Regions from separate parts of the Actinomadura sp. 9N407 genome, predicted to be linked through region 2. Evidence: riboswitches for the same ligand, from Rfam matches in the RefSeq annotation. Region 2 holds a riboswitch; each other region holds the start of a gene.
The links. Region 2 has a riboswitch for S-adenosylmethionine ahead of ACH34Q_RS12540 (aminotransferase class V-fold PLP-dependent enzyme). Riboswitches for the same ligand answer to the same signal wherever they lie in the genome.
Positions count from the first base shown of each region.

Region 1 (9,674 bases), on a different contig from region 2:
CCGCAAGGAGACCAAGTTCCACGATCTCGGCCTGGACGCCGACGAGGTCGCCGCCGAGATCGTCGAGGGCCCGCCCACGCTGGGCTCGGCCGTGGGCCTGGTCTTCCGCGCGTACGCCCGCCGCTTCGGCCGGCCGCGCTGGGGTGACAAGCGGCCCAGCTACTTCCGGCACGCGGGCACGCTGCTGCGGATGTTCCCGGACGCGCAGTTCGTGCACCTGGTCAGGGACGGCCGCGACTGCGTCGCCTCGTTGCTGGAGATGCCCTGGTACAAGCAGGACGTCTACCACGCCATCTGCGCCTGGCGGGAGTCGATCGACACCGGCCACCGGCTGGCCGCGCGGCTGGGCCCCGACACGTACTACGAACTGCAGTACGAGCGGCTCGTGGCCGACCCGGCGGACGAGCTGATCCGGCTCTGCACGTTCCTCGGCGAGGACTTCGACCCGGCGATGCTGCAGCCCCAGGACATCGCGGAGAAGACCGTACCGAAGCAGAAGCGCTGGCATGACCGCACCCGCTCGGCCATCAGCCAGGGCCGGATCGGCTCCTGGGCCCAGCGCCTGGAGCCGTGGGAGATCGGCCTCGCCGAGAACGCGTTCGGCGACCGCCTCGGCGAGTACGGCTACGAGCCGAGCGAGATCGCGGCCCGCCCGAGCCCCCGGCACCTGGCCCGCCTCGCCAGGACCGGCGCCCATCGCCGCGCCTCGGTGCGCAAGGCCGACCTGAAGGACCGCTGGCAGCGCCGGTACGAGCCCAACCCGGTCGCCAGCCTGCTCGCGGCCGACTCGTACAAGACCTCGTCCTAGCCGGACCCGCTCTGGCCGGACCTGCTCCTGGCCGGCCTCAGTCCAATGCGGCGAGCTGGTCGGCGAACCACTGCTGGGGCGGCAGGGCGGTCGCCGCCGCCGTGAGGCGCTCGCAGCGTTCGACGCGCTCCTTGTGCGGCATCAGCAAGGCCCGGCGCAGCGCCGCCGCGGTCTGCGACACGTCGTACGGGTTGACCAGCAGGGCGTCCTCGCCCAGCTCCGCCGCCGCCCCGGCCTCCCGCGACAGCACCAGCGCGCAGCCGTGCTCCGCCAGGATCGGGCCCTCCTTGGCGACGAGGTTCATGCCGTCGCGGATCGGGTTGACCAGCAGGACGTCCGCCATCCCGTACGCGGCCAGTGAACGCGGATAGTCGTCGTTCACCTGCAGGATCAGCGGATCCCAGTCCGGTGTCCCGAACTCCTCGGTGATCTGCGCGGCCGCCTTCCGTACGGCATCGGTGTAGTCGCGGTACTCGGGCAGATCGTGCCGGGACGGGTACGCGAACGCCAGCTGCACCACCCGGCCGCGCCACTCGGGATGGTTGATCAGCATCTCCCGGTACGCGGCCAGGCCCCGCACGATGTTCTTGGACAGCTCCGTCCGGTCGATCCGGACGATCAGCTTCCGGTCGCCCACCTGCTCGCGCAGCGCCCGGGCCCGTTCGGCGACGTCCGGCTCGGCGGCCCGCCGCCGCAGCGCAGCACCGTCGATCCCGAGCCCGTACACGCCGATCGTCGTCACATGCCCGCCCCGCGTGACCGTACGGGCCACGCGGTCCACCTTGGCGCCGGGCAGCGCGCAGCAGCAGTCCAGGAACGCCTCGGCCCAGCGTTCGGTCAGGAACCCGGCATGGTCGGCGCCCAGGATGCCGTCCAGGATCTGCTCGCCGATGTCGTCGGGCAGCAGCCGGTAGTACTCGGGCGGCGCCCACGGCGTGTGCGAGAAGTGCACGATCTTCAGATCCGGCCGCCTGTCGCGGAGCATCCGGGGTGCCAGCGACAGGTGGTAGTCCTGGATCGCGGCCTTGGCGCCGGGCGCCGCGTCCCGGGCGAGCGCGTCGGCGAACGCCGCGTTGTACGCCTCGTACGACTGCCAGTCGCGCCGCGCGCGCGCGTCGAAGTGCGGTGCCCGGGGCGTGTCGTACAGCAGATGGTGGACGAACCACAGCGTCGAGTTGGCCACGGCGTTGTACGCGCGGTGGAACGTCGCCGCGGGGATGTCGAGCATCCGGACGGCCGACCCGCCGATGTCGTGCCCCGCCAGGTCCAGCCGCCCGTCCGGGGCCTGCCGCGCCGCCGTACGATCGGCCTCGCCGAGAGCCGCGCACACCCACAGCACGTCCGGTGCCCCGGCCTCCGCCACGGTACGTACGGACCCGGTCCGGGTGCCCGCGCCACCCGGGTCACCGGGAGCGCCGGTGACCCCGGCGAGGCCGGACACCAGCCCGCCGGCGCCGCGGCGCATGGTCAGCGCGCCGTCATCGGACTGAGAGAACGACACCGGGCCACGGTTGGACGCCACCAGCACTTGGCTCATACCGGCAGGGTCTCAGTTGGGAACGGGGCGCATCAAAGTGACCCGGGTGATTTCGCGGCTCCGATTACCGGGATCCTCGCCGGGTACCGGGGCCGGATGAGCCGGGCGGAGACCACCAAGACCGTCCTCGTCGCGGGGACGGCCAACCTGATCCTGGCCGTCACCAAGCTGATCGCGGGCGTGCTGTCGGGATCGAGCGCGATGCTGGCAGAGGGCGCGCACTCGGTCGCCGACACCCTCAACCAGGGCTTCCTCCTGGCCTCGCTGAACCGCAGCGCCCGCCCGCCGGACCGCAGGCACCCGTTCGGGTACGGCAACGAGCGCTACTTCTGGTCGCTGCTCGCCGCGTTCGGGATCTTCGTCGCCGGCGGCGGCTACTCGATCTTCGAGGGGATCCTGACGATCACCGGCAAGGAACCCGGCGGCGGCGAGCAGGCCTGGCTCGCCTTCGCCGTCCTCGGCCTGGCCGCCGTCCTGGAGGGCACCTCCTGGCTGCGCGCCTGGACCCAGGCCCGCCGGGAGAACCGGCACACCGACCACGGTCTGGTCGAACACGTCCGCGACAGCCCGGACGTCACGTTCAAGGCGGCCCTGTTCGAGGACTCCGCCGCGATGATCGGCCTCGCCTTCGCCGCCACCGGACTCGCGCTGCGCGAGATCACCGGCTCCCCGTTCTGGGACGGCCTGGCCTCGGTCATGATCGGCCTGCTGCTGGTCGCGGTGGCCTTCGCCCTCGGCCGCGACAGCCGCAGCCTGCTGATCGGCCAGTCCGTGGCCCCCGCCGTCCAGCGCGAGATCCGTACCGAGATCGCCTCCGCCCCCGGCGTCACCGGCGTCCAGGAACTGTTCACCATGCACTTCGGCCCGGACGACATCCTCGTCGCGGCCAAGGTGAACTTCTCCGACACCATCAGCGCCGACGAGGCCGAGGACATCGCGGGCGAGATCGACCGCCTGCTGCAGGAGCGGATCCCCCTCGTCCGCCATGTCTTCCTCGACCCGACGCAGGTTTTAAAGGCGTAGCCCTTGGCGTCGGGCCTGGCGGCCCTCCTTCGGCGGGCTACGCGGCGATCGCTGGCATCGCTCCGAACTCGCCTGGCGGCTCGCTTCGCGATCAGGTTCTCGCTTCGCTCGAACCTGCCTTCGGACGCGATCGCAACGTTTGAGGCCGTCACAACTTCAGCAGGGGGCGGGGCTGGGGGCGCGAGGGTGATCTACACGTCGGTCGGGTAACGTCTCAAACGGCGAGACCCAGCTGTCCGGCAACCGGGCAGGTCATGTAAAGTCACGCATACGACGCGATACCGCCCAGGGAGAACGCATCTGCGTTCGGGTGGTATCAATGTCCTGCAGCGTTCATAGCGCTCATCAAGAGGGGTGCAGGGAGCACAGCGGCCTCGGGCCGGTCTTCCAGCTCAACTCACACACAACTTCATAGCGCTCATCAAGAGGGGTGGAGGGACCGGCCCGTTGAAGCCCCGGCAACCGACTGATTCGTACGCGCTCGCGATCCTGCGAGGCCGATCAGGAGATGGTGCCAACTCCGGCCTGTGACCAAGGTGGCACAGGGAAGATGGGGAGAAAGGCCTCGCTCCATGGCAATCACGCCTGCCAACCCGAACCTCTCGTCCGGCCCCGACCTCGGGCCCGCGACGGCCCTGGTCTGCCGCGAATGCGGGAGCCGCCGCGATCTCGGCCCGTTCTACGCTTGCGAAGAGTGTTTCGGGCCCCTCGAGATCGCCTACGACTTCAGCGGGATCACCCGCGCGAGCATCGAGGCGGGACCGCAGAACATCTGGCGCTACCGCGGGCTCCTGCCGGTGCCCTCGACGGTCGCCGAGACGCCCAACACCGAGCCGGGGCTCACCCGCCTCGTCCGCGCCGACCAGCTCGCCGAGTCGCTCGGGCTCGAGCGGCTCTGGGTCAAGGACGACAGCGGCAACCCGACCCACTCGTTCAAGGACCGCGTGGTCGCGGTGGCGCTGGCGGCGGCGCGCGAGCTGGGCTTCAAGGTGCTGGCCTGCCCGTCCACCGGCAACCTGGCCAACGCGGTCGCCGCGGCGGCGGCGCGCGCGGGAATCCGCAGCGCGGTGTTCGTGCCGTCCGACCTCGAGCAGCAGAAGATCATCACGACCGCGGTGTACGGCGGGACGTTCATCACGGTCGACGGCAACTACGACGACGTCAACCGGCTGGCCTCGGAGATCGCGGGCGAGCAGGAGGACTGGGCGTTCGTCAACGTCAACGTCCGGCCGTACTACGCCGAGGGCTCCAAGACCCTCGGGTACGAGATCGCCGAGCAGCTCGGCTGGCGGCTGCCGGACCAGATCGTGATCCCGGTCGCGTCCGGTTCCCAGCTGACGAAGATCGACAAGGCCTTCCAGGAGTTCATCAAGCTCGGCCTGGTCGAGGACAAGCCGTACAAGGTCTTCGGTGCCCAGGCCGCCGGCTGCGACCCGGTCGCGGCCGCCTACAAGGCCGGGCACGACGTCGTACGGCCGGTGAAGCCCGACACCATCGCCAAGTCGCTGGCGATCGGCAACCCGGCCGACGGCCCGTACGTGCTCGACGTCGTCCGGCGTACGGGCGGCGCGGTGGAGGACGTCACCGACGAAGAGGTCGTCGAGGGCATCCGGCTGCTGGCCCGTACCGAGGGCATCTTCGGTGAGACCGCGGGCGGGGTCACCGTGGCCACGCTGCGCAAGCTGATCGGCAGCGGCGCGCTCGACCCGGCCGCCGAGACCGTGATCATCAACTCCGGGGACGGGCTCAAGACCCTGGACGCGATCTCCTCCCAGGTGGGACCGGGCGCGAACATCGCTCCCACGCTGGAGGCCTTCCGGGCCGCCGGCCTCGCCTGACCCGTACGTCCGTCCCAGAGCATTCTTGGAGCCAGCAGCAATGAGCACCGTTTCCGTGCGGATCCCGACGATCCTGCGTCCCCTCACCGGTGGCGCCTCGGAGGTCAAGGCCGAGGGCGCCACGCTGCGCGCGGTGGTGGCCGACCTCGAGGCGAACCACCCCGGCATCGCCGCCCGCGTGCTGGACGACAACGGCAAGATCCGGCGCTTCGTGAACGTGTACGTGGGTGACGAGGACGTGCGGTTCGCCGACGGCCTGGACACCCCGACGCCCGAGGGCGCCCAGATCTCGATCATCCCCGCCGTCGCCGGCGGCTGATCGGGCTCGGCCCTTTGCCCCCTTTTCTCGGTAAATGCCGGGAAAAGGGGGCTTTGCCATGCTGGGGAGCGGGAAGAGGCTCTGCATGGGAACAGCCGAGAAAATCGCGGAGGCGGTCGAGGCGCATCCCATGGTGAGCCGGATCGAACTCATCGGATCGCGCGCCCGCGGCACCGCCACCGAACTGTCCGACTGGGATTTCCACGTCACCGCCGAGGACTTCGGCGAAGTGGCCGCCGACCTCCCCGCCCTGGCCGCCTCGTACGGACCGCTCGCCGCCCAATGGGACCCCCTCGGCGACTGCGAGAGTTACCTCCTCATCTATCCGGGCCCCGTCAAGGTCGACCTGCTCTTCCGCGACGTACCGCGCAGCTGGAATCCGCCCTGGCGCGTAGGCCCCGACACCCTCACGGCGATCGACGCGCACTTCTGGGACTGGTCGCTTTGGCTCGTCAGCAAGTGCCGCCACGGTATGACCGACCGCATCCGCGGCGAACTCCTCAGGATGAGCCACCACATCCTGAGGCCCCTCGGAATCGAAACGCTACCGCTCTCCCTCCAAGAAGCCGCGGAACGCTTCATACGCGCCCGCGACCGGCTGGAGATTCGCTACGGGTTGCACATATCCCGGCGCCTGGAGGAAGAAGTGCTCCCCCTCGTACGCGCGTCCCACCGTGACCATTACCGGCCGTCGGGCCTTCGCTCATAAGGACCGGTGCCGTACAAGAGCGAGATGCCCCTCAGCCCCCTCGCGGCGTGGGCTGACCGTTCAGTACGAGGTGACCGGAGCCTGCCGGTCGATCTCCATGGCGAGCGTGGTCACCATGGACTTGACGGCGGCCTGGCCGTGCTTCCGCTCAAGAACGGGGATCAGCCCCTTGCGCGCGGCCTCGTTCAGCATCCACGACAGCGCCGAATGATCCGCGCTCCGCCCGGCGGCGACCTCGTCATAGGTGTGCCGGCTGACCCTCAGCAACTCCGGGTACGAAGCCGACTCGGCCATGACCATGCGCGTCGCATCCCTGAGATCCATGCCCGGAGTCTAAGCGCGCCGCGCGCGTACCGGCTGGACGCGTCCATCAGCAACGGCTCATGGCAGCCTCCGGCCGTCACCCTGTTCGGACGGCATGCGCGCTGGTGGTGGCCAGGAGGACATCGGTCCCCCGAGCCACGTCCGGTCCTCGACCAGCGGCGACACTGACCCGTACCGGAGCAAGTTGCGCCCCGCTCGCCGCGGCGGTTCGGGTACGACCGTGCCACGTCCTTGCCTGCGATCATGTGCCGATGACCTCACCGCTCCCCGTCGACTGGACGATCGAGCGAGTACGCGCCGTGTCAGGCGATGACAGCGCCACAGCGCTGCCGACGGAACGGCTCGTACTGGTCGAGGAGCGGATCGGAGGCCAACCCGCCTACGAACCCGTACGGCCTGAACTGGTCGAAACGATCCTTCAGTTCCACGGCCTCTGTCTCGTCGGCATCGAAGGTGAGTGGTACATGGGTGACCTTCAACCGGACGGTTCCATCGCCTGCTGGGGGTCCTATGGGACTGATCTCCAAGCGGCCATCCGATCGCTTTAGAGGCATGACGTGGTGACTGATGCTCCGCTTCACTGCAGCCGGCTAGATCACCGCCGCGAAGTACAGCGCTAGGCGGGGGTGCGCGGCCGTCTGGGCCGCCGGTCGGTGGTCGACGCCCACGCGGCGGGACGGCGGGTGCAGCGACGCGAGTGCCGCGCCCCGATGGCGGCGGTGCCCGTGGTCACGCTTCTGCCCACGAGGAGCAAGTCTCGCGTGTGGGCCGCCTCTTTATGATGACGCTGTGGCTCTCGTTCTGTTCGTTCTGCTTCTGGGCACTCTGGTGTTCTCGGTCGTGTACGGGGCGGCCACGCTCGCCGGTGCCAACGACATGGTCAGCCTGTGGGTCGCAGTGGGAGCGGTGGCGGCACTAGCGATATTTCTGGCGTTCGATGTCCGTTCCACGATCGCTGCTGTCAGGGCGAGAGAGGCAGAGGAACGAGAACACCGCAGAGGATCGAAACCGATCGCGCCAGACGCTCCCGATGGGACGTGGGGTCGTTACTGGGACGAATGACCCGTGCGGAGGGAAACACCTCGCAGGGTCAGGCTTCCACCCCAACCATCGACGACCGTCACGGGTCCGAGCTGAGCCTCCCAGAGTCAGAGGCCCTCGCCGGAGGCGCTTCATCCGATCCGCTGTCCATCCTTCCTGGTATTTCGCTGACCTGGCCTTGCGTGTCCTCGACCCCGTTGACGACCGTGAGCGTCCATGATCGTCCGCCGTGACGGGCACCCAGCGGGCACGGTGCCTCTTGCTGATGAGCCGCTTTCTCTGGTCATGCTTGGTGAAGCGCGTAGAGAAGGAACGCGACGCAGCAGAGAGTCAGCGCGCCCTTCCCAGCGAAGTACACGCTCGCCCTGCGCCGTCGTCCCAGCAGTGCCGTTGCAAGGCCGATGATCGGCGCAAGCGCGGCACCACCGATCCCGGCCCATAGCAGTGCTACACCGGTCGATCTTTCGAAGACGTTCGGAAAGGGACGGCCAACGAGAGCATGGCCCATTGCGAAAGCTACGGGAAAGGCGAGCCACCATGAGGCCATGCCGGCAACCAGCCAGGATGTGATCCTGGCTGCGTTAACGCGTGTCTCGGCGTGCGGGGAATCTGACGGCGTAGCTGTAGCAGGCGGCATGTTGGGATCATAAGCGTCCCCTATGTCTCGGCCGCTAACGTTCGTCCCTGCCTCGCGACTACGCCCGACCTGGAGGAACCCGGAGCCTCCGTGACGGCGACGCGAGCGCCGCCGCCCTTGAACACGCGGTCAGGCTGAAAGTGTTCTCGGCAAATCCGCTCCGCGATGTCGACTGGGAAACGCCCCACGGCGTTCAGGGGATAGACCCCCAGCAGTCCCTGTCAGCTATGAGGCTGTGTGGTCTCGGGCTCGTGTCCAAGTGCTGACTCCCGATCAGCTCAAGACTCCGCTGGCCCAGCGGCCGTACGACCTTCGGCATGCCTGTCTGTCGCTCTGGCTCAACAGTGGTGTCCCGGCGGTCAACGTGGCGGCGCGTGCCGGGCGCTCGGTAGCCATGCCCCAGAGCACGTACGCGCACTGCCTCGACGGTGACGAGGAGATCAGGAACGAGCGCATCCAAGCCGCGCTTGGAACTCCCACGACCCCTGTCGCGGTACACCCGGTACAGGCCACCCCCGTGCCCAGACCCGTGTAACGCGACCACCGGCGTACGGCGGCTCGCGTTCCGTCCGACTTCGGACGGTTCCGCTCCTGGTCAGGGCGAGAACGACGAGGTGGAGGGGCCATCGCCTGGTCAGGACGTACGGCGCTTGCACTCGATTGGGTAGAGTGCTAAAAACCAATGGTTGGCACTCTGCTGTGGAGAGTGACAATCCCACAGTCTGGATCGAGGCGATGAGGCCTCACTCCGGCGGCGGAAATGACGCCGTCGGGGAGGTCGTCCGTCGCGGGCGTCGGCTCGATCCTTCATGGCCACCTTGTTCCGGGAGGACTGGAGCCTATGGCTGCAAAGATGATCGCGTTCGACGAGGAGGCTCGCCGCGGGCTGGAGCGCGGTATGAACCAGCTCGCCGACGCCGTGAAGGTCACCCTTGGGCCCAAGGGTCGCAACGTCGTGTTGGAGAAGAAGTGGGGCGCACCCACGATCACCAACGACGGCGTTTCGATCGCCAAGGAGATCGAGCTCGAAGACCCGTGGGAGAAGATCGGGGCCGAGCTCGTCAAGGAAGTCGCCAAGAAGACCGACGACGTCGCCGGTGACGGCACGACGACCGCGACCGTACTGGCGCAGGCGCTGGTACGCGAGGGTCTGCGCAACGTCGCCGCCGGCGCCAACCCGATGTCGCTGAAGCGCGGCATCGAGGCTGCGGTCGAGCGGGTCAGCGAGGAGCTCTCCAAGCTGGCCAAGGACGTGGAGACCAAGGAGCAGATCGCTTCGACGGCCTCCATCTCCGCGGGCGACCCGCAGATCGGCGAGATGATCGCCGAGGCGATGGACAAGGTCGGCAAGGAAGGTGTCATCACCGTCGAGGAGAGCAACACCTTCGGGCTCGAGCTTGAGCTCACCGAGGGCATGCGCTTCGACAAGGGTTACATC
Region 1 covers NZ_JBIRAW010000031.1:124,796-134,469, forward strand. The annotation lists gene ACH34Q_RS36395 (sulfotransferase family protein) at 1-808, shown strand, start outside; gene ACH34Q_RS36400 (trehalose-6-phosphate synthase) at 846-2,345, opposite strand; gene ACH34Q_RS36405 (cation diffusion facilitator family transporter) at 2,442-3,368, shown strand; SAM riboswitch class I at 3,784-3,925, shown strand; gene thrC (threonine synthase) at 3,941-5,206, shown strand; gene ACH34Q_RS36415 (MoaD/ThiS family protein) at 5,247-5,525, shown strand; gene ACH34Q_RS36420 (nucleotidyltransferase domain-containing protein) at 5,611-6,234, shown strand; gene ACH34Q_RS36425 (hypothetical protein) at 6,295-6,558, opposite strand; gene ACH34Q_RS36430 (hypothetical protein) at 6,810-7,106, shown strand; gene ACH34Q_RS36435 (hypothetical protein) at 7,348-7,620, shown strand; gene groL (chaperonin GroEL) at 9,078-9,674, shown strand, end outside.
Region 1: it holds a riboswitch for S-adenosylmethionine, as region 2 does, so the genes downstream of both, thrC (threonine synthase) here and ACH34Q_RS12540 (aminotransferase class V-fold PLP-dependent enzyme) in region 2, are expected to answer to the same signal.

Region 2 (9,674 bases):
ATCGGGTTCGGCGTGGTCGCGTTCGGGGTGGCCTACATCTTCACCCCGGTCCCCTCGCCGCAGCAGGAGGCCGTCGCGCAGGGGCCGACCTACTACTACGCCGACGGCAAGACGGTGATCGCGAAGACCGGCGTCAACCGGGACGCCGTACCGATCGACAAGATCCCCGAGGGCGTCCGGAACGCGGTGATCGCGGCCGAGAACCAGAGCTTCTACGAGGATCCCGGGGTCTCGGTACGGGGCACCGTCCGGGCGTTCTGGTCCACGGCCACCGGTGAGCAGCTGCAGGGCGGCTCCACCATCACGCAGCAGATGGTCCGCAATTACTACGGCGGAATCGGCAAGGAACGCTCGGTCTCCCGCAAGCTCAAGGAGATCATGGTCGCGCTGAAGGTCGGCCGGGAGAAGCCGAAGGACTGGATCCTCGAGCAGTATCTCAACACGATCTACTTCGGCCGCGACGCGTACGGCGTCCAGGCCGCCGCCAAGGCGTACTACGACCAGGACGTGAGCGAGCTCACCCCCGCGCAGGGCGCCTATCTGGCGGCGGCGATCCAGCAGCCGAGCAACTTCGCCGAGCCGCGCACCGACAACCAGGCCTATGTCGAGCAGCGCTGGCGGTCCGTGGTCGGCAACATGGTCGAGAACGGCGCGGTCTCCGAGGCCGAGGCCGCCCGGATGACGTTCCCGATGCCGACCAAGCAGAAGATCACCAATATCTTCAAGGGCCAGAAGGGCTACATGGTCAATGTGGCCAAGAAGGAGCTGATCGACCGCCGCGGCTATACCGAGGACGAGATCAACCGCAGCGGGCTGAAGATCACCACCACCTTCGACAAGCCGTTGATGGACGCCGCCAAGCGCGCGGTGACGAGCAACGCCCCGGACGGGATGAGCAAGAAGATCCGCACCGGGATGGTGTCGGTCGATCCGGAGACCGGGCAGGTGGCCGCCTTCTACGGCGGTCGCGACTACCTCAAGGAGGCGCTGAGCAGTACGTTCGGCGACTGGGCCCAGGCCGGGTCCGGGTTCAAGCCCATCGTGCTGGCGGCCGCGCTCGACGACGGCATGAAGCTGTACGACTCCGTCGACGGCTCGTCGCCGCAGTACTACGGCGGCACCCCGGTGAAGAACAACGACGGCCGCAGCTTCGGCCAGGTCAACCTGGTCGGCGCGACGCAGAACTCGGTCAACACCGCCTACGTCAACATCGGGCAGAAGATCGGCCTCGACAAGGTGACCGAGATGGCCGTGAAACTGGGCATCGGCAAGGACCAGCTCACGGCCAACGGCGCCAACACCGCCCCCACCTTCCCGCTGGGCGTCATCTCGGTCCATCCCGTCCAGCAGGCCGCGGTGTACGCGACGTTCGCCAACGAAGGCGTTTACCACACCCCCTACGTGGTGAAGTCGGTCACCGACGGCGACCAGCACACCCGCAAGTTCAGCGAGAAGGGCAAGCGCGTCTTCAGCGAGCAGGTCGCGCGGGACGCCACGTACGCGATGACCCAGGTGGTCCGCGCCGGTACGGGGACCGGCGCGCAGCTGGCCGACGGCCGGGACGTGGCGGGCAAGACCGGTACCACCGACGAGGGCCGCGCCATCTGGTTCAACGGGTTCATCCCGCAGATGTCCACGTCGGTGTCGATGTTCCGCAGCGACCGCAAGCCGCTGAACATCCCCGGGTACGGGGCGTACGGCGGGCAGCTGCCTGCGCAGATGTGGCGGACCTTCATGTCCGACGCCGTCAACGCCGAGAACTACTCGCCCAAGTCGTTCGGGTCGCCGTCGTCGAGGCCCGGCGGCTACACCGGGCGGCCGTCCAACCGGTCCGACGATCCGTCCCCGACCCGTCCGGGGCCGACCCGGCCGCCGGGTCCGGAAGAGCCCGACCCGACGACGCCGCCTCCGGGCGGCGGCGATCCCGGTCCGGAGCTCCCGCTGCCGCCTGACCCGGGCGACCCCGGAGACCCCGACCCCGGCGATCCGGGCGACCCCGGTAACGGAGGCGGCGGAGGGGGAGGCGGAGGCGGCGACCCCCAACGCGGCCTGACCCGCGAGCCGTAGGCGAACACGGAAACAGACGAGCAGGGGCCCGGCGCGACAGCGCCGGGCCCCTGCTCGTCTGGCAACGCGGGTCGTGCCTGCTGAAGAGTCGCGCCTGCTAAGGAACGGTCACGCGCAGGCCTTGCCGATTCGCTGGGGGGTCTTGGAGATCACGCTGTTGAGCTGGGCCGCGTCGCCCGTGCCGATCGTGGTGGCGGCCTGGCGCAGGCTGCCGGCCTCGGTCTTGAGCGCCTTCTTCAGCTCCGCGTCCTCGGCCTTGGCGGCCAGCCCGTCGATGCGGCCGGCCAACTGCTCGGTGGGCTGCTTCCACTGCGCGGGATCGGCCGCGGAAACGCTCCTCACCTGGGTGACGTACTGCTGGAACGCCTTCTTCGTGTCGGCACAGATCTGGTCGGTGTTACCGCCCAGCAGGCCGCAGCCGCCCAGCAGACCCGAGGCCCCGAGCATCAGCGCTCCCCCGGTGAACGCCCGAACCACCTCGCGTCGCATCGCACCCTCCCATTTCATCCCCGTCGGCATGTGTCATATGATTCCGCACTAGGTCATGAGTGCCAGCGTCAAGCCCCGGCTTGCTGGCCGGCAACCCTTCGTCCGCGATGGGGTGCCCCGGGTGAGGACCTGGCCGGACGTACACCGCGTTCCGGCAAGCGCGGATCCCGCTCTGTGGCCGTACGCCTCACGGGGTCCCTGGACCCTGAGGAGGGCCGTCCGCATGTCTCCTGCCGGTACCGCAACGCTCACCACCCGTCCCGTCCCCGTACCGGACCCGGCACCGTCGCTCGCGCGGAACGCCGACGCTACCGCTCCGGAGATCGCGCCGCGCGTCATCGGCACCGACGCGATCGTCCCGCTGGACGGCGGGGGCGGTGTCGCGTACGCGAACTTCGACTACGCCGCCAGCGCGCCGTGTCTGGAGGCGGTGCACGAGGCCGTCACCCGTGCGCTGCCCCTCTACAGCAGCGTGCACCGCGGGGCCGGGTACGCGTCGCAGGTCACCACACAGGCGTACGAGGACGCGCGGGAGACCGTACGCGGCTTCCTGGGCGTGTGGCAGCGCGACGCGGTCGTCTTCACGCGGAACACGACCGACGCCATGAACCTCCTCGCCCACGCCACGCCGCCCGGCACGACCGTCGTGGTGTTCGAGACCGAGCACCACGCGTCCCTGCTGCCCTGGAAGCGCGCCGTACGGCTGCCCGCCCCGGCGACTCCGGGCGAGGCCGTCGCCGCCGCCGACCGCGCGCTGCGGGACGCTCCGGCCGGGCCGCGGCTGCTGGTCGTGACCGCCGCGTCCAACGTCACCGGCGAGATCTGGCCGATCGCCGAGCTGGCGGAGACGGCCCGGCGGAACGGCGCCCGCATCGCCGTCGACGCGGCCCAGCTCGTCCCGCACCGGCCGCTCGACATGACCGCGCTCGGCCTGGACTACGTCGCGTTCTCCGGGCACAAGCTGTACGCGCCGTTCGGGGCGGGCGTGCTGGCGGGCCGGTCCGACTGGCTGCGCGCGGCCGCCCCGTACCTCAAGGGCGGTGGCGCCAGCGCCTCGGTCACCGGCCATGGCGACACCACCCGCTGGTCCGCCGACGCGCAGCAGCGGCACGAGGCGGGGACGCCGAACGTCCTGGGCGCCCTGGCCCTCGCCGCCGCCTGCGACGCCCTGGCGGCGACCGGCTGGGACGCGCTGATCCGGGAGGAGGAGCGCCTGCTGGCCAGGTTGCGCCGGGGCATCGCGGCTCTTCCCGGCGTGCATGAACTCACACTCTGGGACGGCCGTAACCCGCGGGTGGGAATCGTGTCGTTCATCGTGGACGGCTGGAACGCGCGGGACACTGCGCTTACCCTGTCGGGGACCTATGGCATCGGTGTCCGGGACGGGAAGTTCTGTGCCCACCCCTTCGTTCGGCACCTGCTCGGCGCCGTGCGGGGGCCGGTGGAGGCGGGGGCGACGGCGGTACGGGCGAGCTTCGGCATCGGGACGACGGACGAGCACGTCGACCGGCTGCTGGACGCGCTCGGACGGCTGTCGCGCGAGGCCCGCGCGTAGCGGGCACGGTCCCGTCCGCCCGCCGGCCAGGCCATTGAACGGACACTTTGGCCTGGTTCGTCCATGTAGCGTAGGCGCGTCCGTAACTTACGCGTCAAGAGCCCGGTCACGGGGCCCGGGACGGGCAGGATGGGCCTCGCCGGGTTTCCCGGCGCGACCGGGGATGAAGGCGGCACGGGATGAAACAGGGGGTGGCGACCGTGGCCGACGCGTGGCGACCCACGTCGGAGCTCGAGCGCCGGCTGCAGGAGGCGGTGCGGAACGGGGACCAGGAGGCGTACTTCCGCCTCCTCGCCGGGAGCGAACTGGTGATCCCCGTCCCACCCGACCTCGCCGATGAGGTGGTCGGCGGGCAGGCGCAGCCCAGCTGGCCGGTCCAGGAGGAGGACGGCCGCACCCACGTGCTGGCCTACACCTCGGCGGACGCGATGCGCGAATGCCTCGGACCGGCGTACCGGCACTACCTGAGGCTCAGGTTCACCGACCTCGCCGAGTCGTGGCCGGACGCCCGCTGGTGGCTGGCGGTCGACCTGCCGGCCAACGGCGGGGACGGTCCCGGGCTGCCCATCGAGGCGCGCCTTCCGTCCTGGTTCATCAGGCAGGTCGTGGACGGCGACAGCAGGCCGCCCCAGGCGGGCCGCGGCCTCCGCGCGTACGGCGCCGAGACCGTTCCAGCGCCGCCACAGGCCGCTCACGGTACGGGTGCCCACTCCCTTCCCGCGGACGTGCGGGACGGGGCCGCCTCGCCGCAGCACCCGCACTCGCCCCCGGTCCAGGCTCCGGCTCCGGCGGCCCAGGGAATGGCCGCTCATCCGCAGGACGCGTTCAGCGGCCCCAAGGAGCCGTCCACGAACGCCGATGAGGTCGTGGCCGGGCCGTCCGCCGTACCCGACGACCCCTCCCCCACCATGAACGACCTCCCCGCCATACGGGGGAACCCCGACGGCCAGGTGCACGACGCCGGCCCGGCGGACGCCACGCGCGCCATGCCGACGCTGCCCGGAACGCCTCCGCCGCCCGCGTCGCGCAATGCGGCGCACTCGGCGAGCAAGGGACCGGGCAAGCACGCCGCACCGCCTCAGGACCAGCCCGCGACCGACATGCCGGTGGCCCCGCGCCCCGCCGACGTACCGGCGGCGAACGAGGCGCCCGCGCCCGCTCCTCCGCCCGCGCCCGCGCAGGCCGACGACGAGTCGCAACTGCCCGAGGGTGGGGTCGCCGCGGCCCTCGACGCCGACACCTCCACGCCGCCCAAGGCCGACGTGACGCGTCTCGACAACCCGGCCGTACCGGAAGGCACGGGAACGGACGCGGCGCCGTGGGAGGAGCTCCAGGAGCAGCACAAGGAGCTGCCTCATAAGGAGCGCCGGCCCGAGTTCCAGCCGGCCAACGAGGTGGAACGGGCGCTGCTGCGCGCCGCCGCCGGCAACGACCACGACCTCTTCCTGCAGTCGCTGGCCGACGCCGAGGTCCTGCTGCCGGTCCCCGAGGACATGGACTACACGCTGCGTCCCGGCCGCCCCGGCTTCCCGTGGCAGACCAGCGACGTGGACGGAACGACCGTCATCCCGGTGTTCACGTCGCCGGAGCGCCTGGTCGAGGCCGCGGCAGCCACCGGTACCGGCAGCGAGTTCATCAAGCTGCCGTTCACCGTGGTGCTGCGCTACTGGCCGGGCCGCGGCGAGGCACTGGCGATCAACTCCGGCTCCCCGGCCGGCGGCACGATCCTGGCCGAGCAGCTTCCCGGCCTGGCCACCTGGGCCGACCAGCGGGCCGCCCGGCGGATGGCCGACGGCATCGAGCCGCAGAACGACGTGGAGCAGCGCCTCCTGGACGCCGCCCTGCGCCGCGACACCGACGCGTTCTTCACGATCCTGCTCAGCGCCCAGGTCCTCGTCCCGGCCGAGCAGGAGACGCCGTGGGGCATCGCGCCGGACGACCCCGAGTTCCCGTGGGGACCGGTCGAGGTGCACGGCAAGGTCTCGATCCAGCTGTTCACCTCGCTCAAGTGGATGAACGAGGCGATCGGGTCGTCGCGGTTCGTGATGCCCAGCCTGCAGGAGATGGTGACCGCGTGGCCGGACAGCGAATGGACGCTCGTCCTCAACCCCGGCACGCCCATCGACGCCACGATGCCCGGCGACCAGGTCCGCGCGCTCCGCGGTACGCCCCGTACCGACGCGGCGCCGCCCCCGTCCGTGCCCGCTCCGGCCCCGGCTCCCGAAGCCGTCCAGGAAGCACCCCCGGCGCCGGCCCAGGCGCCCGCGCCTGCGCCCGCTCCGGCGCCGGAAGCCGCGCCGGACGACGTCCCTGAGCCGCCCGCGCCGCATCCCCTCCCCGCCCAGCCGACGCCCACCGAGCCGATCCGTGCCGAGGAACCTCCGGCGGAACGGCCTCCGGAGCCGGAGTTCGAGCCGGGCAACCGGATCGACCAGGAGCTGTACGAGGCCGCGCTCGCCGGCGACTCCGACGCCTTCCTGCGCATCCTGCTCGCGGCCAACGTCCTGGTGCCCATCCCGGAGGACGCGCCGCTGGAGGTCACGCCCGTCCAGCGGGAGTTCCGGTGGGAGGCGTCGCTGCGCGGCGAGAGCGCCGTCCAGGTCTTCACCTCGCTCGTACGGCTTCGCGAGGTGCTGCCGGAGTCCCGGTTCGTGTACGCGGACTTCCGCGAGCTCATCGGCTCCTGGCCGCGTTCCGAATGGGCGATGCTGCTCAACCCCGGGACCCGGATCGGCGCGTCGCTCCGCGGCGACCAGGTGCTCGCGCTCAGCGAGTGGGCCGTCCGGGTGGGACTGGTGCAGGCCCGTCCCGAGGTACCCAACCCGCCCCCGTCCCAGCAGCCGCCTCCGGCTCCCGCCGCGCCGCCCGCTCCGGCCCCGGCCGACGCCACGGTCACCGACCTCCCGCCGGTACCGCCGTTGCCGCCGCAGAACCTGCGCGAGCCCGACGCGGAACCGATCGCGCCCCTGCCCGGACCGCGCCCCGGCGAACCGTCCCTCGTCGGCGAGGCCGAGCCCGTACCGTCCCAGGACCTACGCGCGCCCGCCCGCCCCGAGCCCCTCGCGCCGCTGCCCGAGCCCGAGCCCGACGGCGACCGGACCGCACAGCCCGCGATCATGCAGAAGGTGGTCGCCCACCACCACGTCGCCTGGTACCTGGAGCAGGGGTACGACCGCGTCGGCGGATTCGTGCACCCGACCGTCGACGTCGCCGAACTGCAGACCCCGATCCAGCTGTACGAGGCGCTGGGCCTGCTCTACCAGGACGCGCCGTTCCAGCCGGGCGACGAGGGCGTGCACGTCATCCGCTGGCCCGCGTACTGCCCCGCCCTCTACCGCATCCCGTTCGGCGGCCAGACCGAAGAGGAGCTGGTGGCCTGGGGCGACGCCGGCTGGGTGATCGAGCGCGCACCGTTCCACGGCAGCGGCTTCGCGCCCGGCAGCGCGGGCTCCATCCGCGAGTACAAGGTCGACAGCGTCCGGCTGCCGTACGGCGCCGAGATGTACTTCCTCAGCCTGGACGGCACCGAGCGCTTCGTGGCGATGTACGACCCGGACCGGCTCGCCTGGCTGCGTCCCGAGACCGGTTCCGGACCGCAGGACGACTGGGACGGCCAGGAGGTGCCGCAGTGATCCGGGACGGCTACGTGGCCCGCTGGCTCGGCCGCGACTTCGAGGCGTCCCCCGGCGCCGACGGGGAGATCCGGCTCTACACGCCGGAGCCGACCGACGGGTTCGAGGAACTCCGTCCCGGCCGGTTCCGGCGCATCGTCCCCGCCTCCGAGGTCGAGAACCTCAGCTACATCCGCACGACGTGCTCCTGGCAGGGCGAACCGTTCGTGATCGTGGGCGAGCACGAAGGCTGGCTGCGGGTCGAGTACACCGGCGGCCGCTCCCCGGTCGCCGAACGGCTCGGTCTCGACCGGATCGACCAGGGCGTATGGCAGACCTGGGCCCCGAACGCGGAGATCGAAGACATGCGCGAAGAATTCATGTGATCACATAGGATCCGGGGACGGGGGTTGCTTTGCCCCACAGATCCGTGTTCGCATGATTTCTGCGACGACCCCGGGGTAAGGCGTGCCCCGGCGCTCAACGATGACGCGAACGGCGCAACGGAGGTGCTGGGGCTGTGCTCTCCCGATCGGCAGGCAAACCGGTCTTCCTCGCTCTGAGTACGGCGGCCATCCTCGCCGCAGGCACCGTCCACGTCCAAGCAGAGGACATCAAGCCTGCCCTGGAACTCACCGTCACCGTGGATGACAAGGCTCCCGACGCCGGAGAGACGGTGACCATTCCGGCGACCGTCAAGGCCGTGGACAAGGCGGCTTCGGGCGTGCAGGTGTCCATCAAGGTGACCACCCATTCGAGCGAGGGCATCGAAGCGACGCCCGAAGGTTGCGTGCCGGGATGCGGCCTCGAAAGCATCTCCGCGAATGAGAGCAAGTCGAGCGAAGCGAAGGTCACGGTCCCCAAGACCATCAAAAAGTCGACCGTCGTCGTATTGGACATCTCCGCTACAGGCACAGACGCGAACGGCGACAAACTCGAATCCCTTCCTCAGCAGGTTGAGATCACCTACGCGCCGCTGAAGGTCACGCCGAGCCCGTCCCCGACGCCCACCAAGCCGCCGAAGCCCTCACCGACTCCTACGCCGACGAAGACCAAGGCGCCGGACAAGGAGAAGGACGACGGCAAGGACGACAACTCGGGGTCCGGTTCGGGGTCTTCGGGGAGCGGGTCGTCCGGGAGCACCTACACGCCGCCGGCGCCGAACGGGGCGTTCAACACCCCGAACACCGTGCAGAGTCCGCAGGTGGCGCTGCCGCCGATCGCTCCGCCCGCTCCCTCGGTCGCCCCGCAGATGTCGCCGAGTCCGGAGAGCAGGCTGCGTAACAACAAGGCTCCGGTCGCGCAGGATCTGACCTTCGAGCGGATGGCCAGCACGCAGATCGCCTGGCTGGCGGCGCTGCTGGTCGCGTTCTCGCTGCTGATCACCCAACTCAAGCTGGGGCGCCGCCGTCCGGTGCCGGGGACGGCGCGGGCGATCGCGCGTACGGGCCGTCCCAAGGGCGAGCACCGCCGCCCGCGCCGCGGCGTGTTCGGCAAGTAGAACCGGGCCCGTGAGAACCGGCGGCTAGGGCCTGTCTCAAAGTGGCCTCAGCCACCGCGCGAGCGCGTTACCTGGCCGCGAGAGGCGATGCCGGAGGCGAGCCTCACGCGGGCAGATCGCGAAGCGATGCCGCGCTCGCACAAGAACCGGTCACGGTGCGAGCCGCCAGGCGAGCACCGTGGGCCGGGTCTTTAAAACCCGCGCATCAGGCCGTGGCAGGCGATGGCAGCGGCGGCGACGACGTTCAGGGAGTCGACGCCGTTGGCCATGGCGCGGCCGCTCATCGGGATGCAGACCGCCTCGTCGGCCTCGCCGAGCCAGCGGGAGGAGAGCCCGTCGCCTTCGGCGCCGAGCATGAGCGCGACGCGTTCGCCGAGCGGGGCCTTGTCCAGCGGTACGGCCGACTGGTCCGGGGTCAGGGCCAGCAGGGTGAAGCCGTCGTCGGTACGGA
Region 2 covers NZ_JBIRAW010000006.1:277,438-287,111, forward strand. The annotation lists gene ACH34Q_RS12530 (transglycosylase domain-containing protein) at 1-2,067, shown strand, start outside; gene ACH34Q_RS12535 (hypothetical protein) at 2,176-2,556, opposite strand; SAM riboswitch class IV at 2,608-2,723, shown strand; gene ACH34Q_RS12540 (aminotransferase class V-fold PLP-dependent enzyme) at 2,780-4,111, shown strand; gene ACH34Q_RS12545 (SseB family protein) at 4,291-7,743, shown strand; gene ACH34Q_RS12550 (hypothetical protein) at 7,740-8,108, shown strand; gene ACH34Q_RS12555 (hypothetical protein) at 8,243-9,223, shown strand; gene ACH34Q_RS12560 (TrmH family RNA methyltransferase) at 9,415-9,674, opposite strand, start outside.

Region 3 (9,674 bases), on a different contig from region 2:
CGACGACCCGGCGCGGCCCTGGACGGTCGAGGAACTGGGCACGGTGGCGGGGCTTTCGCGGGCGGCGTTCGCGCGCCGGTTCACCGGGCTGGTCGGGCGGCCCCCGCTCGGCTACCTCACCTGGTGGCGCCTGACGACGGCCGCCGGGCTCCTGGCCGGCGGGGACGCGCCACTGGCGGCGATCGCCCAGCGGGTCGGGTACGGGTCGGAGTACGCCTTCGCCAACGCGTTCAAGCGCGAATACGGCATCGCCCCGGGCCGCTACCGTTCGAGCCGATGAGTTCCCTCGAGAGCGGATCGGCTAGGTCAGCAGGCCGATGACGGGGGCGAAGGCCTCCAGGTCGCGGTCGGAGACGAGGTAGTAGCTGAAGCCGTACCGGTCGCGGCGCTCGGCCATCTGCCCGGCGATGTGCTCGGGCGGCCCGACGAACTGCGACGGCATGTCCGGCACGAGATCGGCGTCCCAGCCGCGGCGGCGGGCGATCCGCGCGGCGCAGTCATCGGGATCCGGTCCGAACGCGGGGTTCACCAGCATGCTCAGCTCGACGTCGCGTCCCGGCTCCCGTACGTGGGCGACCTTCCGGGCGATCGTCTCCGGCAGCCGCTCGGTGATCTCGTCGGAGATCGTTCCGCCGGGCAGCGCGCGCGGCAGGACGCCCGCGATGTCGGCGTACCGGCCCGCGAGCCGGAGCATCCGCGGGCTGCCCGCGCCGACGAGCAGGGGCGGCGGTGCCTGGACCGGCCGTGGGAACACCGTCAGGCCGCCGACCTGGTAGTGCTCGCCGGCGAACGTGGTCGCCTCGCCGCGCAGGAGGCTCGTGACGATCTGGAGCGCCTCCTCCAGGCGCCCCACCCGTACACCCGCCGGTTCGAACGGCATCCCGGCCGCCTCGTACTCCTCGCGCGCCCAGCCCGCGCCGATGCCCAGCTCGAACCGCCCGCCCGACAGGTGATCGAGGGTGGCGGCCTCCTTGGCGAGCATGACCGGGTGCCGGTAGTCGTTGCCCAGGACCAGCGTCCCGACGCGCAGCGTGCGGGTGGCGCAGGCGGCGGCGGTGAGGGCGGGCATCGGGGCGAGCTGGTCGCCGAACGGCTCGGCCACGAAGTGGTCCCGCAGCGTCAGCGTCGCGTACCCGAGTTCCTCGGCCCGCAGCGCCAGGGCGGTCAGCTCCGAGGCCGTACGGACCGACTCGCCGACGACGCCGAATCGGAAGCGCTTGCTCATGGGCCCCAGCCTGCCCGCCGGCGCGCGTGCCACGCTGGCGGGAATCCGACATGAGGGTTCGTCAGGGCGACTTGACGTCAGGTGGTCCTGACGCAAGGATGGGGGCATGTCACCCGATGAGCTGGACACCGCGCTGACGCTGCGGACCGCCGTGGCCAGGTTCGAGGAGCTGCGCGAGCACGACGCGTTCGCCGACCGGCCGCTCGGCAAGGCCGAGGCCCTCGAGCTGATCACCCTGGGTGAGGTCATCGCCCACAAGGCGCGCTACGGCCGCCAGCTCTCGGTACGCACCGCGCGCGAGGCCGGGGCCTCCTGGTCGCAGATCGGCCGGGCCATGGGCACGAGCAAGCAGACCGCCTGGGAGACCCACAACCGCTGGATCGAGCAGCAGGCCGAGCAGCGCCGCAACGAGGGCCACTGGGGCCTGGAGGCGCACGAAGTGGCGCGCGAACGGAAGCTCGCGGGCGAGGCGCCCTGACTCAGGCGTTTCGCAGGTCCTCGTACATGCCGAACAGCTCGCCGACCGGGACGGGCCTGCGGTCGGCGGCGGCGATCTCCTCGGCGCCCTTCAGCGTGGGGAGCGGCGGGTAGAAGCTCATGCCCTCGTCGTGGCGGAGGCCGGCGATGTCGTCCTCCCAGCCCGGCCACTGCAGCGTCCAGTAGAAGTCGGAGAGGTTGCCGAGGATGAGGAAGCGCAGCCACATGCTGTGCCCGAAGACGCGCTGCGGGGTCTTGAGGAGCTTCCACTCCAGGCTCTCGGGCTCGAAGTAGCACACCTGCCCCGGCTCGCCCGGACGGCCGTCGGCGGCCGGATCGGAGCCGTTGACCTCGAACCGCCCGCCCAGCACGTCGTACCCGACCAGCAGCGGGGGAGCGGGCCCGCCGCGTACGGCGAGCGCGGGATTGGCCTCGGCGAGGCTCGGCAGCCCGCGTTCGGGGAAGCCGCCGCCCAGCACCCGCACCCATCCGTTCGCGACCAGGGCGCCGCCGGTGTGCAGGGCGAGCGCTCCCAGGTACGAGCCGGCGCTGACCTGGATCCCGCGCAGGGCCTCCTCGCCGGCCTCCGGCCCGATGGGCAGGATCTCGGCGGTCTGGTGGCCGTCGGTGCGGCCGAGCAGCTCGCGCAGCTCCGGCCAGGCGGGATCGGCGACGTCCTTGAGCTCGGCGGCCGAGCGGAGATCACTCACAGGTCGTACGTCCTCCCATCGGGGCCGGGATGGCGTGCAGCCATTCCGGCGATCTTGTCAGATGCCCGGCATGGGCGTGGAACGTCCTCGATGTCCGGGCGCGTCGCCCCTTGACGCGCGCACCGGTTTCAGGATTGGTTAGGTATGCCTTACTTAGGTCTGCCTAACTTTCTGCCCCACCTGCCTGTGCCAACGTGAACCGACTCGCGTGGAGGAGCCTCATGGACCGGACCGCGCTCGCAGGGACGGCCGCCCTGGTCACCGGGGCCGGCCGCGGCGTCGGCGCCGCCGTCGCCCGTACCCTGGCCGCCGCCGGAGCGCGGGTCGCCGTGCTGGACCGCGACGCCGCGGCCGCCCGCGCGGTGGCCGCCGGACTCGACCGCGCGATCGCCTGCACGGCCGACGTCTTCGACGGCGACGCGGTCGAGGACGCCGTCGAACGCGCCGAACGCGAGCTCGGCCCGATCGGCCTCCTGGTCAACGTCGCCGGCATCGAGCGCTCCCTCACGGTGAACGCGACCGGCGTCTTCCTGGTCTCCCGCGCCGTCGCCCGCCGGATGGTCCCGCGCCGTACCGGCTCGATCGTCACCGTCGCCGCGGAGGGCGCCCGCGTCCCGCGCGCCCGCCTGACACCCTGCGCGGCCTCCACTGCCACGGCCGCACAGTTCACCCGCTGCCTGGACGTGGAACTCGCCGAGTACGGCATCCGCTGCGAGGTCGTCCCGGTCGACCGCGCCCTCACCGGCGTCCTCGCGGCCACGCGCCGCGCCCCGGAATTGCTGTTGCGGTAGCGCTCCCGCCGCGCCGTCCGGTATGCCTTGAACCGACGAAGGGACTGCCGCGGATGGACGTGCACTGGATCGGCGTCGCGATCGGCCTCTACGTCGCGTACGCGGGCGTCTCGATGCTGGTGGCCAAGATCCGCCTGCAGCTGCGCGGGCCGCGCGTACCCGGCGTCGTCGCCGGCCGTACGGACGCCGCGGCGACCCGGCCCGGAGTGGTGAGCCGCTCCGGCGTCGTCCGCTTCACCACCGAGGACGGCCGCACCGTCGAGGCCACCAGCTCGGTGCACTCGTTCCCCGGTCCGAAGGTCGGCCGGCAGGTCACCGTCGTGTACGACCCCAAGCGGCCCGAACGCACCGGCGAGCGCATCGGCGTCCACCTGTTCCTGCTCCTGGTCGGTGCCCCGCTGTTCATCGCCGTCGGCGCCGGGATCGCGCTCCTGAACTACCTGGACATGTGACGGTCCGCGTCCTTGGCCTCGAGCCGTCCGGCCAGGCGCGCCTTGACCGCGGGCCACTCCGAGGCGATCACCGAGTACATCGCCGAGTCCCGCAGCCGGCCGTCCTCGCCCGGCGCCCACGACACCCCCCAGCTCCGCAGCACCCCTTCGAAGGTGGCGCCGAGGGCCTGGATGGCCCGCCGTGACCGCTCGTTGCGGGCATCGGTCTTGAGGTCGACCCGTTCCACCCGGAGGGCCTCGAAGGCGTGGCCCATCAGCAGCAGCTTCGCCTCGGCGTTGATGCCCGAGCCCTGCCCGGACGCGCCGAGCCAGGTGAAGCCGATCTCGACGGCGCGCAGCTCGTCGCGGCCCGGCCAGTACCGGGGGTCCAGGTACGCCGTGCAGCCCACGGCGCGGCCGTCCGCCCGGCGGACCTGCGCGAACGGAACGACCCCTTGCTCCGCCCGCGCGAAGTGGGCCCGCACGAAGGCCGTGACCTCGCCGGCGCGGGGCACGAGCGTGAACGCGTAGCTGCCGCGATCCTCTTCCGCCGCCAGGGCCAGGTCGTCCACATGGTCCAGGGACAGCGGCTCGAGCCTGACGAGAGAACCTTCGAGGACGGGTACGTCGAACCAGGTGCCCATGGCGTCAGCTCCTCATCGTTCCTGGCAGTGGCACCTTGCCGTGGCAGGTTGCCGGACCGTCTCGGGGCCAGGTCCCTCGGGTCCTCTGGATGAACGCCACCGATCCTCGCGGGCGGACTCCGCCGCCGTCAAGGCGATTGATCAAGGCGCGCGCCGAGCCGTCAGGATTCCTCGGCGGCGATGAAGGCCTCGGCGCGGCGGAACAGGCCGAGGGTGATGGTGTGCAGCATGTCGCCGGTCTCCTTGGGTGCCTTGCCGGCGAACGCGCGGGCGTGGGTGCCCTCCAGGACGATGCCGAGCTTGAAGCAGGCCAGGACCGCGTACCAGGTGATGGACGCCAGGTCGCGGCCCTTGGCGGCCCCGGCGCGCTCGGCGTAGGCGGTCACGAGCTCGCCGGGGCCGGGCAGGCCGCCGGCCTCGCCGAGCGGGCCGGCCAGCATGTCGCTCATGTCGCCCTGCGCGGGCCAGGTGGCCAGCAGCCAGCCGAGGTCGAGCAGCGGGTCGCCGATCGTGCACATCTCCCAGTCGACGATCGCCGCCACCTGGGGGCCGCTTGAGGAGTACATGAGGTTGGCCAGGTGGTAGTCGCCGTGCAGGATGCCCGGGCGCCAGGTCTTGGGACGGCCGGCCTCCAGCCAGGCCGCGACGCGGTCCAGGCCCGGGATGTCGGGGCCCGGGTAGCCGTCGAGGGCGCCGTAGCCGTCCAGTTCCGACATCCAGCGGCCGACCTGGCGCTCCAGGAACCCCTCGGGCTTGCCGAAGTCGGCCAGGCCCACGGCCTCGTGGTCGACGGCGCCCAGGGCGGACAGGGCGCGGGCGGCGTTCAGGCCCATCTCGCGGCGGATCGCCGCGTCCGAGGCGTGCGGCTCGGGCAGCGTGACCGAGGCGTTGAAGCCGTCGACCGGCGTCATCAGGTAGAAGACGGCGCCGTTCATGACGTTCTCGTCCGGGCAGTCGGCGATGATGCGCGGGGCGGGCACGTCGGTGCCGTCGAGGGCCGCGAGCACGCGCGCCTCGCGGCGGAGCACGTCGTTGGTACGGGCGCGCAGGTGCCGGGGACCGCGGCGCAGCACGTAGCCGCGGCCGCCCCGGCGGAAGCGCAGCAGGACGTTCTGGGTCCCGCCGGACAGCAGGGTGACGTCTTCGAACGGGCCTTCGGGCAGGCCGCGCTCCGCCATCCACCCGGCGAGCACGTCGAAGTCCACGAGCTCGCGCTCGATCTCTGCGGGCTGCTGCACGGTCGCTCTCCCTCGAACCCTCGGACTCATGAACCACGAACCCTCGAACCCCTCGAACAGGGTTGTGCCGGAGAGTAACAGTGATGCACTTGCATTAATCCTTGTAGTAGGCGCATTATCGGCGGTGTACGCCGCCCGCGACGCCGAGGAGACCGCCATGGCATGGGACTTCGACACCGACCCCGAGTACCAGAAGCTGCTCGACTGGGCCGACACCTTCGTCCGGGAGGAGGTCGAGCCCCTCGACCTGGTCCTGGGCGACCCGTACGACAAGACCGACCCCCGCTTCAAGCAGCTGGTGCGGCCGCTGCAGCTGCAGGTGAAGGAGAAGGGCCTGTGGGCCTGCCACCTCGGCCCCGAGCTGGGCGGGCAGGGCTTCGGCCAGGTCAAGCTCGCGCTGCTGAACGAGATCCTGGGCCGCTCCCGCTTCGCGCCCTCGGTGTTCGGCTGCCAGGCGCCCGACTCCGGCAACGCCGAGATCATCGCCCACTTCGGCACCGAGGAGCAGAAGGAGCGCTACCTCGCGCCGCTGCTGGACGGCGAGATCTCCTCCTCGTACTCGATGACCGAGCCGCACGGCGGCGCCGACCCGACGCTGTTCACCACCCGCGCCGTGCGCGACGGCGACGGCTGGGTGATCAACGGCGAGAAGTGGTTCTCCTCCAACGCCAAGCACGCCGCGTTCATCATCGTGATGGCCGTGACGAACCCGGACGTCAGCGCGTACGAGGGCATGTCGATGTTCATCGTCCCGGCCGGCACGCCCGGGCTGACGATCGTCCGGAACGTGGGCGTCGGCGGCGAGCGCGAGGGCTCGCACGGCTACCTGCGGTACGAGGACGTCCGGGTGCCCGCCGAGAACCTGCTCGGTGCCGAGGGCGGCGCGTTCGTGATCGCCCAGACCCGGCTCGGCGGCGGCCGCATCCACCACGCCATGCGGACGATCGCGCAGGTGCGCAAGGCGTTCGACATGATGTGCGAGCGCGCGGTGAGCCGCAAGACGAGGTACGGGGCACTGGCCAAGCTGCAGATGACCCAGGAGAAGATCGCCGACAGCTGGATCGAGGTGGAGCAGTTCCGGCTGCTGGTGCTGCGCACCGCCTGGCTGATCGACAAGCACCAGGACTACAAGCTGGTACGCAAGGACATCGCCGCCGTCAAGGCCGCCATGCCCAAGGTGTTCCACGATGTCGTCCAGCGGGCGATGCATCTGCACGGCGCACTCGGCGTGTCGGGTGAGATGCCGTTCGCCGGCATGATGCTGGGCGCGCAGGCGCTGGCCATCGCCGACGGGCCCACCGAGGTCCACAAGATCACCGTGGCCCGGCAGATCCTGCGCGACTACGAGCCGGTGGAAGGATTGTGGCCGAGCGGCCACCTGCCCACCCGCCGCGAGGCGGCCCGCGAGCGCTACGCCGCCGCGCTCGAGAACGAGCTGGCCAACGAGTGACCGTGCCGTCCTGCGAGTGATGGGGCGGGCCGACCAGTGACAGGGGACGAGTGACCAACGCGACCCGCGAGCGGCTGCTGGACGCCGCCCAGCACCTGTACGCCCGGCGCGGCCTGGACGCGGTCAGCCTCCGCGAGATCAACCAGGCCGCGGGGGCGCGCAACGCCACCGCCGTCCAGTACCACTTCGGGGACCGCGCGGGGATCGTCCGCGCCGTCTTCGCCCGGTACCGGCCGGAGGTCGACGCGCGCCGGCACGCCCTGCTGGACGCCTACGAGGCGGCGCGCGAGGACGACGTGCGGGCACTGGCCGGGGCGCTGGTACGGCCGCTGGCGGCGCTGCTGCGGGACGAGGGCGGCCGGGACTTCCTGCAGATCTGGGCGGACGCGCTCAACCGCCCGGACGTGGTCGTCTCGGCCGCCGCGCTGGAGGACCCGAAGGACAGCATGTACCGCTGGCGCGCGCTGGTACTGCCGCTGCTGGAGGCGGACGCGGCGCGGCTGCACCGGCGGTTCACCGCGCTGCTGTACGCCTCGATCGAGCTGGGCCGCCGGGCCCGGTCCGGGCCGCGTACCGACGACCGGCTGTTCACCAGCTACCTGACCGACGTGGTCACCGCCATCCTGGCCGCCCCGGTGTCGGCGGAGACGCGCGGCCTGGCCGCCGAGCGCGACGCCGCCCGCGGCGGTGACGGGTCACATTTTTCCAAGACCGGGGCCGGCGGAGCGCCGCAGACTGGGCATGTCACTCACGGGGAACCGCCCGATGACCAGGGAGGATGACATGACCGACACGCCCAGGCGAACGTTCTACCCGATCGTCGACTACCGCGATCCGGCCAAGGCCATGGACTGGCTGGAGCGCGCTTTCGGCTTCGAGCAGCACGAGGTCCACAAGGACGAGCAGGGCCGGATGGTGCACATCGAGATGCGCTACGACACCGGCATCCTCATGCTCTCCGAGGTCGGCAAGGGAGCCAGCGCGGGCGCCGGGAACGCCGGGATGTACGTCGCGGTGGACGACCCGGACGCGCACCACGACCGGGCCAAGGCGGCCGGGGCCGAGATCATCAGGGAGCTCACCGACCAGCCGTACGGGTCGCGGGAGTACGCCGCCCGCGACCTGGAGGGCAACCCCTGGTACTTCGGTACGTACCGGCCCTAGCCGCCCCTCGCCGGTCCCCGGCCCGTCCGTACGACCACGGGAAAATGGGCGGAGACGCTCTGCTTCCTCCTGCTACCGTGCGGATGCCGGCCGCGGGACTTCGGTGCGACTTCCGGAACCCGCCTTTACAGCGATGATTCGCCGTTCGCGCCCCCATTCCCCGGCCGGCACCCCGGATCACTGGGACCGGGGCGGCCGGGGGAGCGCGGGGCGATGGGCGAGACGCTGGCGGACCTGGTCGCGTGCGAGGACGTGCTGATGTTCGTCAACGCCGCGATCACCTCCACCGGCCAGCGCGAGTTCCACCACGACGGCGGCGACCAGGGGCTCTCACTGGAGTTCCTGCACGAGTACATGCTCTACGGCTACCGCGACCTGTACGCCGCCGTCCTCGCGCTCGACATCAACGACCACAACGCGGCGATGATCGTCCGCAACCTGCTCGTGCACGCCGCCGAGGCGGACCGCGAGCGGCGGCGCGAGGAGGGGCTGCTGATCGCGGCCCGGCTCGCGCGGCTCCCGCAGCACCGCGTCCTGCGGCTGTTCCGCGACCTGCGCCGCGCCGGCGTGAACAACCGCCGCACCCGCGCCATCCAGCGCGACTGGCTGGCCTCGCGGACCGATCCCGCGTTCGACGCGGTCAAGTACCGGGGCGCGGTCAAGGACATGATCCGGCACGCGCACCTGCGCGTGGAGGGCGAGCTGGGGACCTTCCTCTTCGCCCCGCACAGCCGCGGCTCGTACCGGACGCCGATGTTCGAGACCTGGCGCCGCGCCCACTACGAGCAGGCCGCGCTCTACCGGCTGCCCTACACGGTCGCGGAGGGCTTCGCGAGCAAGCACGGCATCCCGCGCGAGGTCTTCCTGGAGCGCATCGAGCCCCAGATGACCCGGCTCGAACGGCTCCGCCTCCAGGAGAACGCGTACGTGCAGGGGAGCACGCGCGTGCGCAAGCCCGCCGGCAACGTCCGTACCGACCTGTCGGGGATGCCGCTCACCAGGCTCGCCACGTACGCCCTGGCGCTGCCCCTGGACACCCGCGCCGAGCGCCGCGAGGAGCTGACCACGGCCCTGCGCGCCGCCGCACGCAAGTCGGCCGGGCCGCTGGCCGGCCGGTGGGGGCACGTCGCGGCCGTCCTGGACGACAGCTTCTCCACCACCGGCTCCGGGCAGAAGCGCCGCCGCCCGCTGGCGGTCGCGCTGGCCTGCCACTACCTGCTGCAGGCCCTCGCCGCCCGCTACACCCCGCTGTGGACCTCCGGGCGCGCCGACGAGCTGCTGCTCTACCCGCTGGGGCCCACGCCCCTGGGCGAACGGATCCTGGACGCGCTCGACACCGGGCCCGAACGCCTCATCATCGTCTCCGACGGCTGGGACAACGCGCCGCCCGGCCTCGCCGCCGAGGTGCTGCGCGTCTGGCGTACCCGCCTCGACCCGGACCGCAAGGTCACGATCACCCATCTCAACCCGGTGTACGACGCCGACGACTTCGACGTGCGCCGGCTCACCCCGACCGTGCCCACGGCGGGCGTCCGCGACGCCGA
Region 3 covers NZ_JBIRAW010000040.1:53,717-63,390, forward strand. The annotation lists gene ACH34Q_RS40730 (AraC family transcriptional regulator) at 1-280, shown strand, start outside; gene ACH34Q_RS40735 (TIGR03621 family F420-dependent LLM class oxidoreductase) at 302-1,225, opposite strand; gene ACH34Q_RS40740 (hypothetical protein) at 1,332-1,703, shown strand; gene ACH34Q_RS40745 (DUF2625 family protein) at 1,705-2,412, opposite strand; gene ACH34Q_RS40750 (SDR family NAD(P)-dependent oxidoreductase) at 2,634-3,203, shown strand; gene ACH34Q_RS40755 (DUF3592 domain-containing protein) at 3,257-3,655, shown strand; gene ACH34Q_RS40760 (GNAT family N-acetyltransferase) at 3,640-4,278, opposite strand; SAM riboswitch class I at 4,288-4,374, opposite strand; gene ACH34Q_RS40765 (phosphotransferase family protein) at 4,440-5,516, opposite strand; gene ACH34Q_RS40770 (acyl-CoA dehydrogenase family protein) at 5,674-6,966, shown strand; gene ACH34Q_RS40775 (TetR/AcrR family transcriptional regulator) at 7,017-7,748, shown strand; gene ACH34Q_RS40780 (VOC family protein) at 7,750-8,130, shown strand; gene ACH34Q_RS40785 (hypothetical protein) at 8,344-9,674, shown strand, end outside.
Region 3: it holds a riboswitch for S-adenosylmethionine, as region 2 does, so the genes downstream of both, ACH34Q_RS40760 (GNAT family N-acetyltransferase) here and ACH34Q_RS12540 (aminotransferase class V-fold PLP-dependent enzyme) in region 2, are expected to answer to the same signal.